DNA from 2 places in the Pontibacillus yanchengensis genome. Region 1 is predicted to be linked to the other one. Evidence: riboswitches for the same ligand, from Rfam matches in the RefSeq annotation. Region 1 holds a riboswitch; the other holds the start of a gene.
What was found. A riboswitch is a leader RNA that binds a small molecule or an ion and turns the genes downstream of it on or off. The one in region 1 is predicted to bind glycine.
Positions count from the first base shown of each region.

Region 2: linked by a shared signal. The riboswitch ahead of GLW08_RS06055 (ACT domain-containing protein) and the one ahead of gcvT (glycine cleavage system aminomethyltransferase GcvT) in region 1 are both predicted to bind glycine.

Region 1 covers NZ_WMEU01000002.1:423,644-431,401, reverse strand. Annotated here, with positions in the region: gene gcvPB (aminomethyl-transferring glycine dehydrogenase subunit GcvPB) at 1-715, opposite strand, end outside; gene gcvPA (aminomethyl-transferring glycine dehydrogenase subunit GcvPA) at 705-2,054, opposite strand; gene gcvT (glycine cleavage system aminomethyltransferase GcvT) at 2,078-3,181, opposite strand; glycine riboswitch at 3,293-3,399, opposite strand; glycine riboswitch at 3,403-3,495, opposite strand; gene GLW08_RS09320 (DEAD/DEAH box helicase) at 3,672-5,333, shown strand; gene GLW08_RS09315 (YqhG family protein) at 5,311-6,159, shown strand; gene GLW08_RS09310 (YqzE family protein) at 6,248-6,442, opposite strand; gene GLW08_RS09305 (shikimate kinase) at 6,487-6,987, opposite strand; gene comGA (competence type IV pilus ATPase ComGA) at 7,145-7,758, shown strand, end outside.
Region 2 covers NZ_WMEU01000001.1:1,254,940-1,262,697, forward strand. Annotated here, with positions in the region: gene GLW08_RS06045 (fatty acid--CoA ligase family protein) at 1-1,070, opposite strand, end outside; gene GLW08_RS06050 (PFL family protein) at 1,412-2,773, opposite strand; gene GLW08_RS06055 (ACT domain-containing protein) at 2,789-3,064, opposite strand; glycine riboswitch at 3,206-3,281, opposite strand; gene GLW08_RS06060 (metallophosphoesterase) at 3,966-4,751, opposite strand; gene GLW08_RS06065 (SDR family oxidoreductase) at 4,819-5,655, opposite strand; gene GLW08_RS06070 (lipoate--protein ligase) at 5,874-6,878, opposite strand; gene GLW08_RS06075 (MBL fold metallo-hydrolase) at 6,977-7,711, opposite strand.

The sequences.
Region 1 (7,758 bases):
CACCAGCACCATGAACTATTTCGGCCATTTCTAGTATATGTTCTTCAAACAATCCTAGCGTGTTCGGATTTGTTAACATCAACGCAGCGGTGTTCTCATCCACGACTCTTCTTAAATCATCTAAATCAACTAATCCTTGTTCATTGGATTTTACTGTTACCGCTTCAAAACCTGCAACTGTAGCTGAAGCAGGATTCGTTCCATGCGCTGAATCTGGAACGATAACTTTGGTACGATTATAATCTCCATTTGTTTCATGGAAAGCTCGAATCATCATCAACCCAGTCCACTCACCATGAGCTCCTGCAGCTGGCTGAAGTGTAACAGTGTTCATACCTGTAATTGCCTCTAAAGAGGATTGGAGATCATACATTAACTCTAAAGCACCTTGAACACTATTTGCGTCTTGTAATGGATGTATGTGACTAAAACCCGGAATACGAGCTACATCTTCATTGATTTTTGGATTATACTTCATGGTACAAGAGCCTAATGGATAAAAACCTGAATCAACACCATGGTTTCGTGTCGATAGTGCTGTATAATGACGCATTATTTGAAGCTCACTTACCTCAGGTAGATCAGCATCACTCTTTCGAACATATTGTTCATCCAGTTCAATATCAACTTCAGGTACATCTAAATCAGGTAAACTATATCCCATACGACCTTCTTGACTACGTTCAAAAATCAGTGGAAAGTTTTCATTCAACATGTATATCCCTCAATTCTGTGACAAAGGCATCGATTTCTTCTTTTGTACGCATTTCTGTAATAGCTATTAACATACAACCGCTAAGACTAGGATCTGTCGATTCAAGATCGAAACCGCCAATATACCCTTTTTCCTGAAGCTTTTGATTGATTGTGTTAATTGATTTTTGGCAATCCAATACAACTTCATTAAAGAATGCACCCTTGAATTTAACCTTCATACCAGCTTCCTGAAGTTTAGCAAATGCATAACGAGCTTTTTGCATATTTTGATAGGCCATCTCTTTTAGTCCTTGTTTTCCTAAGGCACTTAAAGCAACAGATGTAGCTAAGGCATTCAGGGCTTGGTTGGAACAAATATTAGAGGTAGCTTTATCACGTCTTATGTGTTGTTCACGAGCTTGTAAAGTAAGAACAAACCCTCTTCGGCCTTCCTCATCTTTTGTTTGTCCAACGAGACGACCAGGTACCTTTCTCATTAATTTGCTTGTAGTTGCAAAATAGCCACAATGTGGCCCCCCAAATTGTGCTGGTATGCCAAATACCTGTGTATCCCCGACGACAATATCTGCACCAAACTCTCCTGGTGGGGTGAGATACCCTAAAGAAAGTGGATTACTTGAGACAATGAACATTGCTTTGTGATCTTCTAAAAGTCTCTGCACCTCAGCTAACGGTTCAACTTGACCATAGAAGTTTGGATAAGAGATAACTACACTAGCGGTATTTTCATCAAGTTCTTGTTCTAGAGCCTTGATATCAGTTATTCCATCCTTTGTATCGATTTCAATGACTTCCAAATTTGGACCTTTTGCATATGTTTGAATGACTTCTCTTGATTGTGGGTGTATTGCTTTTGATACAATAACTTTCTTTTTCTTCGTTTGTCCGGCACTTAAGGTAACTGCTTCTGCAAGAGCTGTACCTCCGTCATACATAGAGGAATTCGATACTTCCATCCCAGTTAATTCGGATATCATTGTTTGAAATTCAAAAATTGCCTGCAGCTCCCCTTGGGAAATTTCAGGCTGATAGGGTGTATATGCCGTATAAAATTCCGAACGTGAAATAACATGATTTACTATGGAAGGGATGTAATGATCATACACACCAGCCCCTAGAAAAGAAGTATATTGTTGGGTGTTGATGTTTTTATTTGCTAAGCGTGATAATTCACGCATTAATACCGGCTCACTTAAGGCTGGCTTAATCTGAAGGTCGCCATTGTACCGAATCGCTTCTGGAATGTCTTGAAACAATTCATTAGTCGACTTCACCCCAATAGCATCAAGCATGGACTCTTTATCTTTAGTAGTCATTGGTAAATATCGAAAGGTCATAGATGTTCCTCCCCCTTTTCTTCCTAAGATCTTTTGTAAAACGGTGTTGGTACCACTTTTGCACGCAGCTTACGTTTACGCACTTGAACAATAACTTCTTGTCCCTCCGAAATATATGCGACTGGTAATAATGCTAAACCAATGCGTTTCTCTAACGTAGGTGATTGAGTACCTGACGTAATAAAACCTACCTGTTCTTCATCTATATACACAGGATACCCATGACGAGGAATACCTTTATCGACCATTTCTATACCAACAAGCTTTCGTGCTGGTCCTTTTTCCTTTTGTTTCTTTAAAACTTCTTTCCCCATAAAGTCTGCTTCTTTATTTGTTTTTACTGCAAAGGAAAGTCCAGCTTCCACGGGGGTTATTTCAGAGCTAAGCTCCTGTCCATATAATGCAAGATTTGCTTCAAACCGAAGCGTATCTCTAGCACCTAACCCAACAGGTTGTAAACCATCCTTCTCTCCTATTCTAACTATAGCTTGCCATAAAGCTTGTCCAGAATCTGGATGGAGATAGATTTCAAACCCATCTTCTCCCGTATAACCTGTTCTAGACACAAGGGCTAGGTGGTCTACTCCTTCAAACGAGACACCTTGCTTAAACCGAAAGAATTTTATTTCCGCCAAATCTGTTTTGGTAAGCTTTTGTAAAATCATTTCTGCTTTTGGTCCTTGTATGGCTAGTTGCACATAGTGATCAGATTGATTTTCTACAATTGCCTCCTCGACAAGATTGTCTTTCAGCCAATTAAAGTCTTTCTCTGTATTAGCTGCATTCACCACTAGTAAATATTTTTGCTCATCCAACTTATATACCAGTAGATCATCTACTGTACCACCATTTTCATAACACATGATGGTATATTGCGCTCTGTTTGGAGTTAACTTCGATACATCATTTGTTAACATTCTTTGCAAGAAGGCTTCACTTTCAGGGCCCTCTACATAAATTTCTCCCATATGAGACACATCGAATAACCCTGCTGTTGTCCTGGTTGCTTTGTGTTCCTCTATAATAGAAGAAAACTGTACAGGCATTTCCCATCCACCAAAATCAACGGTTTTCGCCCCAGCTTTTTCAAACTCAGGATAAAGTGGCGTTCGTTTTAAATCGGACATCATTTTTCCCCCATTCTAGCTTTACTCAAAACGTATTCAAGTCTAGTTCTTGTCATAATTTTCTGAAAAAAAGACATAAAAAAACAGAGAATCCACATCCTTAGTGTTATTCCCTGTCCATTCACCAGAAAGTTTCACAGTTTAGGTAAAGTGTATTCATCAAAAATGAAAACTGCTTGCTTCTTGGGTGGCCCTAAATAAAAAGGCACTCTCCAGAGGTGCGTCCTACAAGAGTCTTTTTTGCCTGAGAGATTCGCTACAACAGCTTGCTCCTTCGGCGCTACCATAAAAGTAGTCTCTCCTCTTGTAATCATTCGCTATTATGAAAATTAGAAAAAATATGTAGCTATATCATAAAAACCATAAGATATGTGAACAATAGATTATAAATTAGTGTCATTATACCATAGGCATTCCTTGGTGTGTACCTGAAAACCATTATTAAAGACAGGATATTCTATAATAATCTATAATTTGAGGTGAGAATAGAATGAACCAAAACATCGATCTTCACACTTCGATTGATGCTTCATTGGAAAACGAACTCATGTCTGAAGGTCCCTTTTGTTCATGGGATTTATTTCAAATGGCCTATGAAACATCAAAACAACTATCTACACCAGAGTTTAAGGGCCTTACATCCCCTCAATATTTACCTCAGGTAGATTTTCTACCTCACCAGTTGGCATGTGCAGAACAAGTTGTCGAGCAAATGAACGGTCGTGCCATTCTTGCTGATGAGGTGGGTTTAGGTAAAACGATTGAGGCTGGATTGATATTAAAGGAATATATGATTAGAGGTCTCGTCAAAAAAGTTCTAATTTTGGCCCCCGCTTCCTTAGTCAATCAATGGGTACTAGAGATGAATCAAAAATTTTATATTCCAGCAGCAGCACAACGAAAAACCCATATATGGGGATATGATGTTGTTGTTTCCTCTATGGACACGGCAAAAAGGGCACCTCACCGCGATCTCATCTTAGATACAGATTACGATATGGTCATTATTGATGAAGCGCATAAATTAAAAAATCATAAAACCAAAAACTATGAATTTGTGCAAAAGCTTAAGAAAAAATATTGCTTACTACTTACCGCAACACCTGTACAGAATCACTTAATAGATATATTCAATCTTGTATCTATTTTAAAACCAGGACATTTGGGTAATTATGAAGACTTCACTAAAAGGTTCGGTAAAAATAGGAATCAACTCTCAAATGACCATCACTTAAAATCCCTGGTCAATAAAGTAATGGTTCGTAACCGACGAGATGAAACAGGTGTAGATTGGACGAAGAGACACGTAGAGACTGTGAATATAGAATTCACAAAAGAAGAACAAGAAGCATATAAGTTTTTAACCGAAATCTCTAGTGGAGGGATGGCCTTTACGAACATTACTCTTTTAAGAGAGTTATGTTCTAGTAGAGAAGCTTGTTTCCTCTCCATTCAAAACATGCTAAAAAATGAAGAGATCCATCCAACTCGTGCGGAACAGTTACAAGAGATGATTTCTCACATCCAGCAAATGCCTCACCATGCGAAGGCTAAAAAAGTTGTTGAGCTCATTTCTAAAACGGACCAAAAGTTTATTATTTTTACTGAATACCGTGCGTCGCAATTTTACTTACAATGGTATTTGCAACAACATGGCATTACCTCCGTTCCATTTAGAGGGGGCTTTAAACGAAGTAAAAAGGATTGGATGAAGCAACTTTTTCAAAATCAAGCCCAGGTCCTTATTGCTACCGAAGCTGGCGGTGAAGGCATAAATCTTCAATTTTGCAATAATATGATCAATTATGACCTTCCTTGGAATCCGATGCGATTAGAACAACGAATTGGACGAATTCATCGTTTTGGTCAGAAAGAAGATGTAAACATATACAATTTTGCTATTCAAGATACCATTGAAGAGCATGTTCTATCTTTATTATATGAAAAAATTCATTTGTTCCAACGAGTAGTCGGAAATCTAGATGCCATATTGCAGAAATTAGACATTGATAATATTGAAACAGAGATACAAGATATTTTTACTCAGTCAGGGTCCGTAGGTGAAATGAAAGTGAAACTAAACAACCTTTCTTCTGTCATTTCCTATGCCCAAGAAAAGGAGGGAGAAGATGAAACAAGCGGAGCTTCATAATTTTTTGCAGCGGTACTTTTTGGCAAATCAATGTGAGATATTGGATAATCAACAAGGTGTCATGACTGTCCAACTTACTGATGAGCTAGATGAAACTCTCATGAACCGCCCTTTTTACTGGAACTATGTTAAGCGTGTTGGAGGCAAAGGAATTCCAATGAAAGTTACCTTTATCACAAATCCAGATAAAAAAGAAGAAAAAGGGGAATGGATTCATTTTGGCTCACCGAGACTTCATCAAATTTTTAACACACTAAAAGACAAAGGTAAGGTAACGAAACAATATGAAAAGATAGATGGGCTAACCCATCAAACAGCTTTAACACCCTGGTTAAACATTAATTTAAGTATTCATTATCAAGGAACTCATAAGCGGAATGAAATCTTATCTGTTGGAATTCATTTAATTACAGGAGCTATAGTACCGGAATTCTTGGAAAAGGTGAATAATGTACAGTTAACACCTATTATTCCTGATTATTGTTTCACTCTCACTCCTATCATTCGTGTCAGTAGTGCATTAAAAAGAATTGAGAAATACACTGAAAATCAAATAAGTTCACATGAAGATTCATGGATAGACGCATCTCATAAAAAACTACAGGATGAAAAAGAGTTATTAGATTATTTTTACAGCAAGCAAATTGAAGTACATTCTGAGATGTCTGAAGAAGAGCTAGAAGGGGTGAACGCTGCAAAAGAACGCTATCAATCTGAATTAGCAAAACTTGCAGAACGTTTTGAACCTAAAGTATCTCTAGAAATCATTAATTCCGGAATGTTTTACTTTGTTCAACAAACATCTTTTTCGTTATTAAAATCATAAAGGAAAAATCAATGCGTCTAACACACCAAAAGGCATAGAAGCTGGAACTAGATATCTTCTAGCAAAAAAAAACAGAGGGTAATAAAAACTACCCTCTGTTTTTTCCTTTATTACGTTTGAACAAAAATTTAATCGCAAATGGCAATACACCAAACATCTGAGTTGAAGCAGGTTGGCGCTGAAGCTTTTTGTCTTCTTTCCGCTTCTGCTTTTCTTCATGTGGCATGTCCATGTATTTCACTAATTCTTGAGTCATGAATTTCACATAGTCATTACCAGACATAACACTCACCTCTGAATTGTGCATTTATTACTATTATGTCCTTGTTAGGAGAATTTCATAACATCTTCAATCTCATAAATGATATCTTCCACTTCTTTATCATCTGTTTCAACTATATAATGAGAAAATTGTTTATACATTGGTAAACGTCTTTCATATAAAGCTTTTCGTTTATTCAAATCTTGATTCCAAAGTGGACGATTTTTATCTTCTTGAAGCCGTTGACTTATTGTTTCAAAATTTGTATGTAAATATACTATGATTCCATCTTCATCCATGATATCCTTGTTTCTTGTTTTCTCAATTATGCCACCACCAGTTGCAACGACCGCTTCTATACCGCTCAGCTGCTCTAATGCATTTGATTCATAATGTCTAAAGCCCTCCTCCCCTTCATCAGCAAATATAGCTGGGATAGCTTTTTCTGTATATTCTTCTATATACGAATCCGTGTCAAAGAAAGAAATGCCTAAGGAAGTGGCTAGATTTTTTCCTACACTCGATTTTCCACTTCCCATAAAACCAATCAGATAAATTTTCATCATAGTCTACTCCTTTCATTTCAAGTACATCTTAATGATTCATTATAGCGAATATACAAGGTTCATTTCCAAGAAAAAATTTTTAAAAGAAAAAAGGAATATAAGAGTTTTTGTCGAAAGTAAGTAACTGGAGTTAAAAACAGGAGGTGTTATATGAAAAATGAATGTGTCACAAGAAACCGATGAACTTCTCTCCAATGCTATTTCCTCACAAGCATCAGATATCCATTTTTGTCCGTTTGGAGATAATGTATTTATCTATTATCGTATCCATGGAAATCGAATTCACAAACAAACCCTCTCCCTCTCCAAATATGAACAACTCCTCTCCTATTTGAAATTCACATCTGGTATGGACATTGGAGAAATACTAATTCCTCAAAACGGAGTTTCCTTTCTTAAGGAGGATAAAGAGTCCTACGCTTTGCGATTATCAACGCTACCCGTCCAATCAACTGAAAGTCTAGCCATTCGAATTCTCCCTCAAAGACAAGTACCACAGCTAAATGAACTATTTTTATACCCTAACCAGTTACAACGCATTAAGTCTTGGATGAATCACAGGGCAGGGCTGGTTTTATTCACAGGCCCCACAGGAAGTGGCAAAACAACTACATTATACGCATTACTTCAATCACTTTTAGCGGAACGGTCAGTTCAAACGATTACGTTAGAGGACCCCATTGAAAATCAACTCAAAGATATTCTCCAAGTACAGGTAAATGAAAAAGCAGGTATTGATTACAACGCAGGTTTAAAAGCTGCTTTACGTCA
Region 2 (7,758 bases), on a different contig from region 1:
GGCAACTCTTCTCCTAGCTCATCCACAACCCGGTTTTCAACATTCCATATACTCTGTCCAATAGATCCAGCTTTGCGTGGTCTATCAAGTGGATTGAAACATGTTACTGGAGAGGCTTCTGATAACCCATATCCTTCTGAAACCATGACATTAAAGGTGTTCTCAAACTCCTGCAATAAAGCAACCGGCATAGATGCGCCACCAGAAATACACAGGCGCACACTACTAAAGTCCTCTGTATGACCTTCACTTGATTGTAATAGGTAATTATACATGGTAGGAACACCCGCGAATACAGTAGCTTCCCATTTACTAGCCACTTGGAAAGTCTCTTGAGGAGAGAATTTAGGTACGATAATGACAGTTCCACCATTCATCAACGGTGCGTTCAGTGAAACCGTTAAGCAAAACACGTGGAACATCGGCAACGCTGCAATGACCTTATCATTTGTATCGTATTGTAAATAGTCTGCTACATCTTTCGCATTGGAATAAATATTCTTATGAGTGAGCATAGCGCCTTTTGGAGCCCCTGTGGTTCCTGAAGTGTACAAAATGACAGCAATATCCTCTTCATCGATGGTTGGACGTTCAAATTGAAGCGATCCTTCCTTCACAAGGTTTGTAAACGATTTCATTCTATCGCTTAATTGACTTTGCTGCCAATTAGAGTCTTGGCTTGTCTCAGCAATGATATAATGTTCAATTAAAGGTAAGTCATGTGCCATTTCCTCAAACGTTTCAACAAACAAATCCATTGTAATAACAGCTTTTACGTCACCATTTTTCAAAATATAACTCATTTCGTCTGCAGTATAAATCGGGTTGATAGGTATTACAGTTAACCCTAAGCGTAGTGCGCCATATAATCCAATCATAAAATAAGGGCTATTGCCTGTTACAAGTGCAATATGATCTCCCTTTTCATAGCCAAGCTCTCTCAAACTAGCAGCAAACTTGGTTATAGAACCTTCTAGCTCTTGATAGCTTGTTTCTTGATCCTGAAAAATATAAGCCGTCTTGGTGGGATTCTTTCTTGTGGTGATCGACAACTGATCACTTAAATTCATGAACATGTTCCCCCTAATTGTGAATGAATAGTCATTCATTTCTGAGTTAAATTCATATTTATTATAAAATACTGACAACTTTCTAGCAAGCTATTCGTATGAAGCGTTTTCAAATTATGTGTTATCATCACTAATTCTGGCTTCAGGTTGCTTTTTTGCTCTCTTCCAACCCACTTATGCTCGCTTCAGATCGCTTTTTGCTCTCTTCCATCCTACTTATATTGACCCACTGTCCCTTCTTTCGTTCACGTGTATTAGCTCGATTCCTTGTTTCTTTTTCTCTCCAAAAAAATCGCATGTGCATTCTATTCAGAATACACATGCGAGCTTTCCTAATAGCATTAATTTATCAACGATTGTAATGGAGCCGGTATTCTTCCGCCTCTCTTCACAAATCCTTCAGAACTGAAAGGATTAACTCCCATTACGGGGGCTCGGCCTAATAGACCTCCAAACTCAACCATTGTCCCTTCTTCTTTATCTGGTACTGGGATCACTCGTACAGCTGTTGTTTTTTTGTTGATCATCCCGATGGCTGCTTCGTCTGCAATAATACCTGAGAGCGTTTCGGCAGATGCTTCTCCTGATAAAGCGATCATGTCTAGTCCAACTGAGCACACACAGGTCATGGCTTCTAGTTTTGGTAACGTCAGGGAGCCATCATTCACTCCTTGAATCATGCCATTGTCCTCACTGACTGGAATAAACGCACCGCTTAATCCACCTACATACGAACTAGCCATAGCTCCACCTTTTTTCACAGCGTCATTCATTAGTGCTAGAGCGGCAATAGTCCCGTGAGTTCCAACACGTTCCACACCAATCTCTTCTAGGATTTCTGCTACACTATCGTTCAATGCGTTTGTTGGTGCAAGGGATAAATCTAAAATACCAAATGGCACATCGAGTTGATCCGCAACGGCTCTCCCAACTAGCTCTCCAGCGCGCGTAATTTTAAAGACGGTTTTCTTAATCACTTGAGAGACTTCACCGAGATCTGCTTCTGGGTGTTTTTTCAGTGCATTTAATACAACCCCAGGTCCACTTACGCCTACATTCAGTACGGCGTCTCCTTCACCTGTACCATGGAAAGCGCCGGCCATAAATGGATTATCTTCTACTGGGTTTGAGAAAACAACTAGCTTTGCACATGCGATGCCGTCCTGGTCTCTTGTGTTTTCAGAAGCTTCCTTAATAATCGTACCCATTTGTTTAACGACATCCATGTTAATACCTGTTCTTGTCGTGGCTACAGAAATCGATGCACAAACGCGGTCTGTTACGGTCAATGCCTCTGCCAAGGAATCTAGCAACACTTGGTCACCTTTTGTTACTCCTTTATGAACAAGAGCTGAATAGCCTCCGATAAAATCAACACCTATATCCGCTGCTGCTTTATCTAATGTTTTCGCCAGTTCAATCGCCTGTTCTCTTGTTGCATTGCCAAGTAACTCCGAAATAGGAGTAACCGCAATTCGTTTATTTATGATTGGTACACCATACTCTTTTTCCACCTGCTCAGCATATGGCTTTAGGTTTTTTGCATAGCTCACTATTTTATCATACACACGTGTTTGCATAGCTGAGAAATCTGCATCCGCACAATCCTTGAGATCGATTCCAATAGTAACCGTGCGTATATCTAAGTTTTCCATTTGAACCATGCGTACGGTTTCTGTAATTTCATCTAATCCGATATTCATTGTGAATCGCCCTCCTTATATTCGATGCATAGCTTGAAAGACTTCTTCAAGCTGTAGATTAATTTTGACACCGAGCTCTTCGCCAATCTCATTTAATGTTTGGCGAACGGAATCGAGATCCTCAATTTGCGTTACGTCTACAATCATCATCATCGTAAAGAAATCCTCCACGATTGTTTGATTAATATCTAACACGTTTATCTCTTTTTCAGATAAAACAGTTGTAACCTTTGCGATAATTCCTACTTGGTCTTTACCAAGAACACTGACTACTGCGCGTCGATTTTCCATGTTGCGTCACCTCGTCTATTTGATTTGTTCTAATAAGTCTTATCTTTTCTTAACCTGTCCTCGACATTAAAAAAGATTGGAATCCATACATCCAATCTCATTCAGGCAGTCGTCAAACATACTAAGCTACTTTTAAGTACATCTAACAATCCTGTCCGGTTGCCTGAGATTGTGAACCCTTCGGCGCCGTTTAAACGGTCTCTCCAGAATTTGCTCCTGTTATAGTGTCACCCATAACACTCGTTGCATATATGCAGTTGCGATAAAGGTTATGGTATCAGGCTTCTATGTAATGGTCAATATAGAAAACTTACCAGCTCATTTTCTTATTGTTAGGCTAAAACTCTCTGAAATAGAAAAATCATAAGTTCCAAGATCCCGTTGTAGCACTATTGGTGCATATATTTGGTTGTCGCTCCTATTTTTCAATTGTTGATCCTAATTTCAACAACTCGCTCCTATATTAAAAGGCGCTCCTGTTTCGATTCTTGCTCTGAAATCATTGGAAGTTGCTCCAGAGAGCCACAACACTTAGCCTCCCTTTACGAAAAACTAGGTATCGTTTCAATCATCAAGATAAGATTGGGAGAGTTTTCTCTTGGTATTCTAGTATTCCTGCTGCGTTACTAATTCAGCATGGTGGAAAAGAAGCTGAGTTATGAAAACTGGAAGCAGTTAAATGAATATATAAGAGAGTATATCGACAATCACGCAGAAGACGATGAGGATGGAAGTCTATATAAATTCTTTATATCCTCTTATAAAGAATAGAGTGATCTAAAAAACTGCTCATCCCAATAACAAGGGATGAGCAGTTTTTTAAATAGTATAAGGTTTATTCTGCTTACAAGTCTAGCTCTAATGCCTCTGCCCGAGGTGAACAAGGCGTGTGCGATTTTCTTTACGATAACTCATGAATCGTAACTTCACTTCGAACCATGAAGCGAATGTTCCAGCGAGATTGACCGATTCCTTTTGAAATGTAAAATGTTCCATTTGAATGTACATGCTGGCCTTTGTAAATCCCCCTTTTTGCTAATCTTCCCATGTCGGCAACTTTAAATAAATAAGGGACGTTCACCTGTTTTCCATGCAGATGGCCTGAAACAAGCATCGTATAAGACTCTTTCAAATCATCCACTATGTCAGGGTCATGGGTCAAAACAAGAATATCTTTAATAAGAGGATTGGAAAATTGGAAACTCCGCTTTATATCATGATGTCCTTGGCAAAAGTCATCAATTCCTACAATAAATAAATCCTCTTTTTCTACATACTCATTTTTTAACAAATGAACCTGATACTTACCTAAAATTTCTTCCAGTTTATGAACCTCTTCAATATACCTATCATGATTGCCTAGTACAGCATACGTTTCCACACCTGTTTGCTGTATCATGGTTAAAAAGCGCTCTAGCTTAGGGAATTCTTTTTCATTTTTATCAATAAAGTCTCCTGTTAAAAACACATAATCAGGCTGTTCATCTTCAATCAGTTGTTTAAGTGTTGTAATAGGCACACGTAAATGCTTAATATGAAGATCACTAATTTGGATAACCTTCTTTTTAGCCTTACTATCCCACTTCACACGCTCTACCTTCAACCATCTTGTAGGAAGTAGGAACAACACATCCCATACAATGGCAACAGCTAATACGCTGATAATAATAATTAATACAATCTCCAAAATGATTTCACCTACTGATTCTTCTAACTGTATATATTAGTCTATAAAGCTATTTTAAAAATAGAAGCTATAACCCTACTTCCTTTTCGCTCCATTCCCAAAACATTTTTGCCAGTTGCTCATCATTTGCCTTATTGGTAATAGGGACAATGGATTCATTATAGTAATAGTCGCCACTCTTCCCTTCCACTTCAGGGCTGGTTGCTAAATAAATGGCAGTACTTGCTCCCTTTTCAGGTGTTCGAAAGAATGGGCTTAGAAAGATCATAACACGCTTACCAAAGCCTGTATTTCTATTCACACCGAGACTAGTAGCCACAGCACCTGGATGAACAGCATTAACCGTAACACTACTATTCTGAAGTCTTCTTGCCAACTCTTTCGTAAACAACACATTTGCAAGCTTCGATTGACCGTATGCTTTCATAACATTGTAGCTTTTGGTTAAATGAGGGTCTTCAAAATGAATTTCCCCCCACTTATGAGCTCCAGATGACACAACAACAATTCGACCAGCCTCTGCACGCTGTAAGGACTCTATAAGTAAATTCGTTAACAAGAAGTGCCCTAGATGATTCACACCTAGTTGTGCTTCGAAACCATCCTCCGTTTCCTCTCGTTTTAAATGAACAACACCTGCATTATTCACAAGAATATCTAATTTGCCATAACGTTGTTTGAATTCACTAGCAAATGATCGAATACTTTCCAAGTTCCCTAAGTCACAGATCATTAAATCAATTGCTTCTGATTGGCTATCCTGTTTAGCCACCTCAAGTGCGGCCTGTCCTCTTGCTTCATTTCGACAAGCCATTACAACATGTATACCTTGTTTAGCTAATTGAGTAGTCGTAGCTAAACCCATACCTGCATTTGCACCTGTTACTATCGCTATTTTATGCATACCTTAATCCCCTTTGTAAAAATTTCTCGGGGCGCTTCGCTCAACTCCGAGGCTTAAGCAAAGCCTTTTAGTGACGATTTTTGCCACAGAGAGGATTTGCTTAAGACCCTGAGGAGAGGTAGGCGCTGGAGCTAAATATTAGGAAATGCGCAAGGGCCACTTTTATGAAAAAGAGGCGAAATCATGGTTGATTCCGCCCTGCTTCACACGTTTTTTTATTAATAGATTAGAGAAAGAAAATCCTCTCGGGATATACGACCAAGATAATGGGAGATATCCAAGTCTTGAATCGCCTCATCGATAGAGGAACGATCGTAACGTGTTCCGATTAAGCGATTTTCAATTTCGCTTACATCCCCTACACCAAAGAAGTCTCCATAAATCTTCGCATTCTCAATGTTTCCTTTTTTTACATCAAGACGTACGTCCACTGTACCACCATCAAAGCGATGAGAGTGCTGAATGTTTGCTGCAGGAGATTTTCCATAGTTCCATTCCCACTTCTGATAGCGTTCTTCAGAAAGCTCGTAGATCTTCTTCCAATCTTCTTCTGTTAGCTTATATTGTGGAACTTCTTCTATTGATTGAACATCGAAAATATATCTTAGAAGCATGTCCTTAAACGCCTGCATGGACATGCTTTCATCCACCTCGTCTGAAATATTTGCTACTCGACTGCGAATCGACTTAATTCCTTTCGAGCGGATTTTTTCAGATTTCACACGAAGAGCTGAAACAACGTTTTCAATCTCAGAATCGAACATAAGCGTACCATGACTGAACATGCGCCCCTTAGTCGAAAACTGAGCATTTCCTGAAATTTTACGACCATCTTCTAGCTGGACATCATTTCGTCCAGAGAGCTCTGCCTTCACACCTACTTTTTGCAGAGCATCTGTAACAGGCTTTGTAAACTTAGCAAAATCATGAAAGCTGTTGCCGTCATCCTTCGTTAAGAAACTGAAGTTCAAGTTTCCTAAATCGTGATATACAGCGCCCCCACCAGATAAGCGACGAACAACATGGATGCCATGCTCTTCCACATAATCGGTGTTAATTTCCTCAATCGTATTTTGATTTTTTCCAATGATAATAGAAGGCTCGTTTATATAAAACAGGAGATATGTATTGTTATTGTCTATATCTAAATTCTTCAATACATACTCTTCAATCGCTAGGTTAATTCGTGGATCTGTAATACCCTCATTATCTACAAATAGCATCATAACCAGTTTCCTCCTTCAATTCAGTCAACCATTCCTTTTCTTATTGTACTTGAAAGAAGTTGTACCTTCAATTCTAATGGTCTCATCGACCTAGATTATTCGGTTTCCCAAGTCAACCCTTCATCACACAGTCGAACCGTACCGTCGAATTTCTTACTGGCCTCATCTTGAAGCTTTGTCACATCACCAAAGTGTGGTAAATGGCTAAGCCACAGTTCTTTGACATTTGCTTCTTTAGCAATATGCGCGCATTCTGTACTTGTCATGTGGCCTGGCTTTGACCCATCCATACCATCATAAAAGTTGCTATCCGTAATTAATAAATCAGCATCCTTGCTGAATGGAATAAACGATTCATTGTAACTTGAGTCTGCTGTGTACACGACTGTATGTTTTCCATCGGTGATATTCATGGCATAGCATGGTACTGGATGATTCGTTTTAAGAAACGTTAGTGTAAAAGGGCCGATTTCAATGGATTGAGTAGGGTCATACTGCATACCTACTGTAAATTCATGACTTAACGTTTGGAAGGAAGCTTCATCTTCTTTGTGACCATAAATCGGCAATTGCTTATTTGTCTTTGCCAGTATGTTCTGGACCTTCCAAGCATACTGCATCACACCAATATCAGCTATATGATCAAAGTGATAATGGGAAATAATGATGGCGTTCAAATCCATTACATCCATTTTGGATTGCAATCTAGATAAGGCACCACTTCCACAATCCACTAATAAAGTGAAGCCTTCCGATGAAAAAATGTAACTAGACGTCGCTCCATTAGCTGCGGGATATCCTCCCCAAAATCCATTCACTGTTACTTTCATTGTCCTGCCTCCTATAATTAATTGTTGTAGTACTTGTACTGTTATTA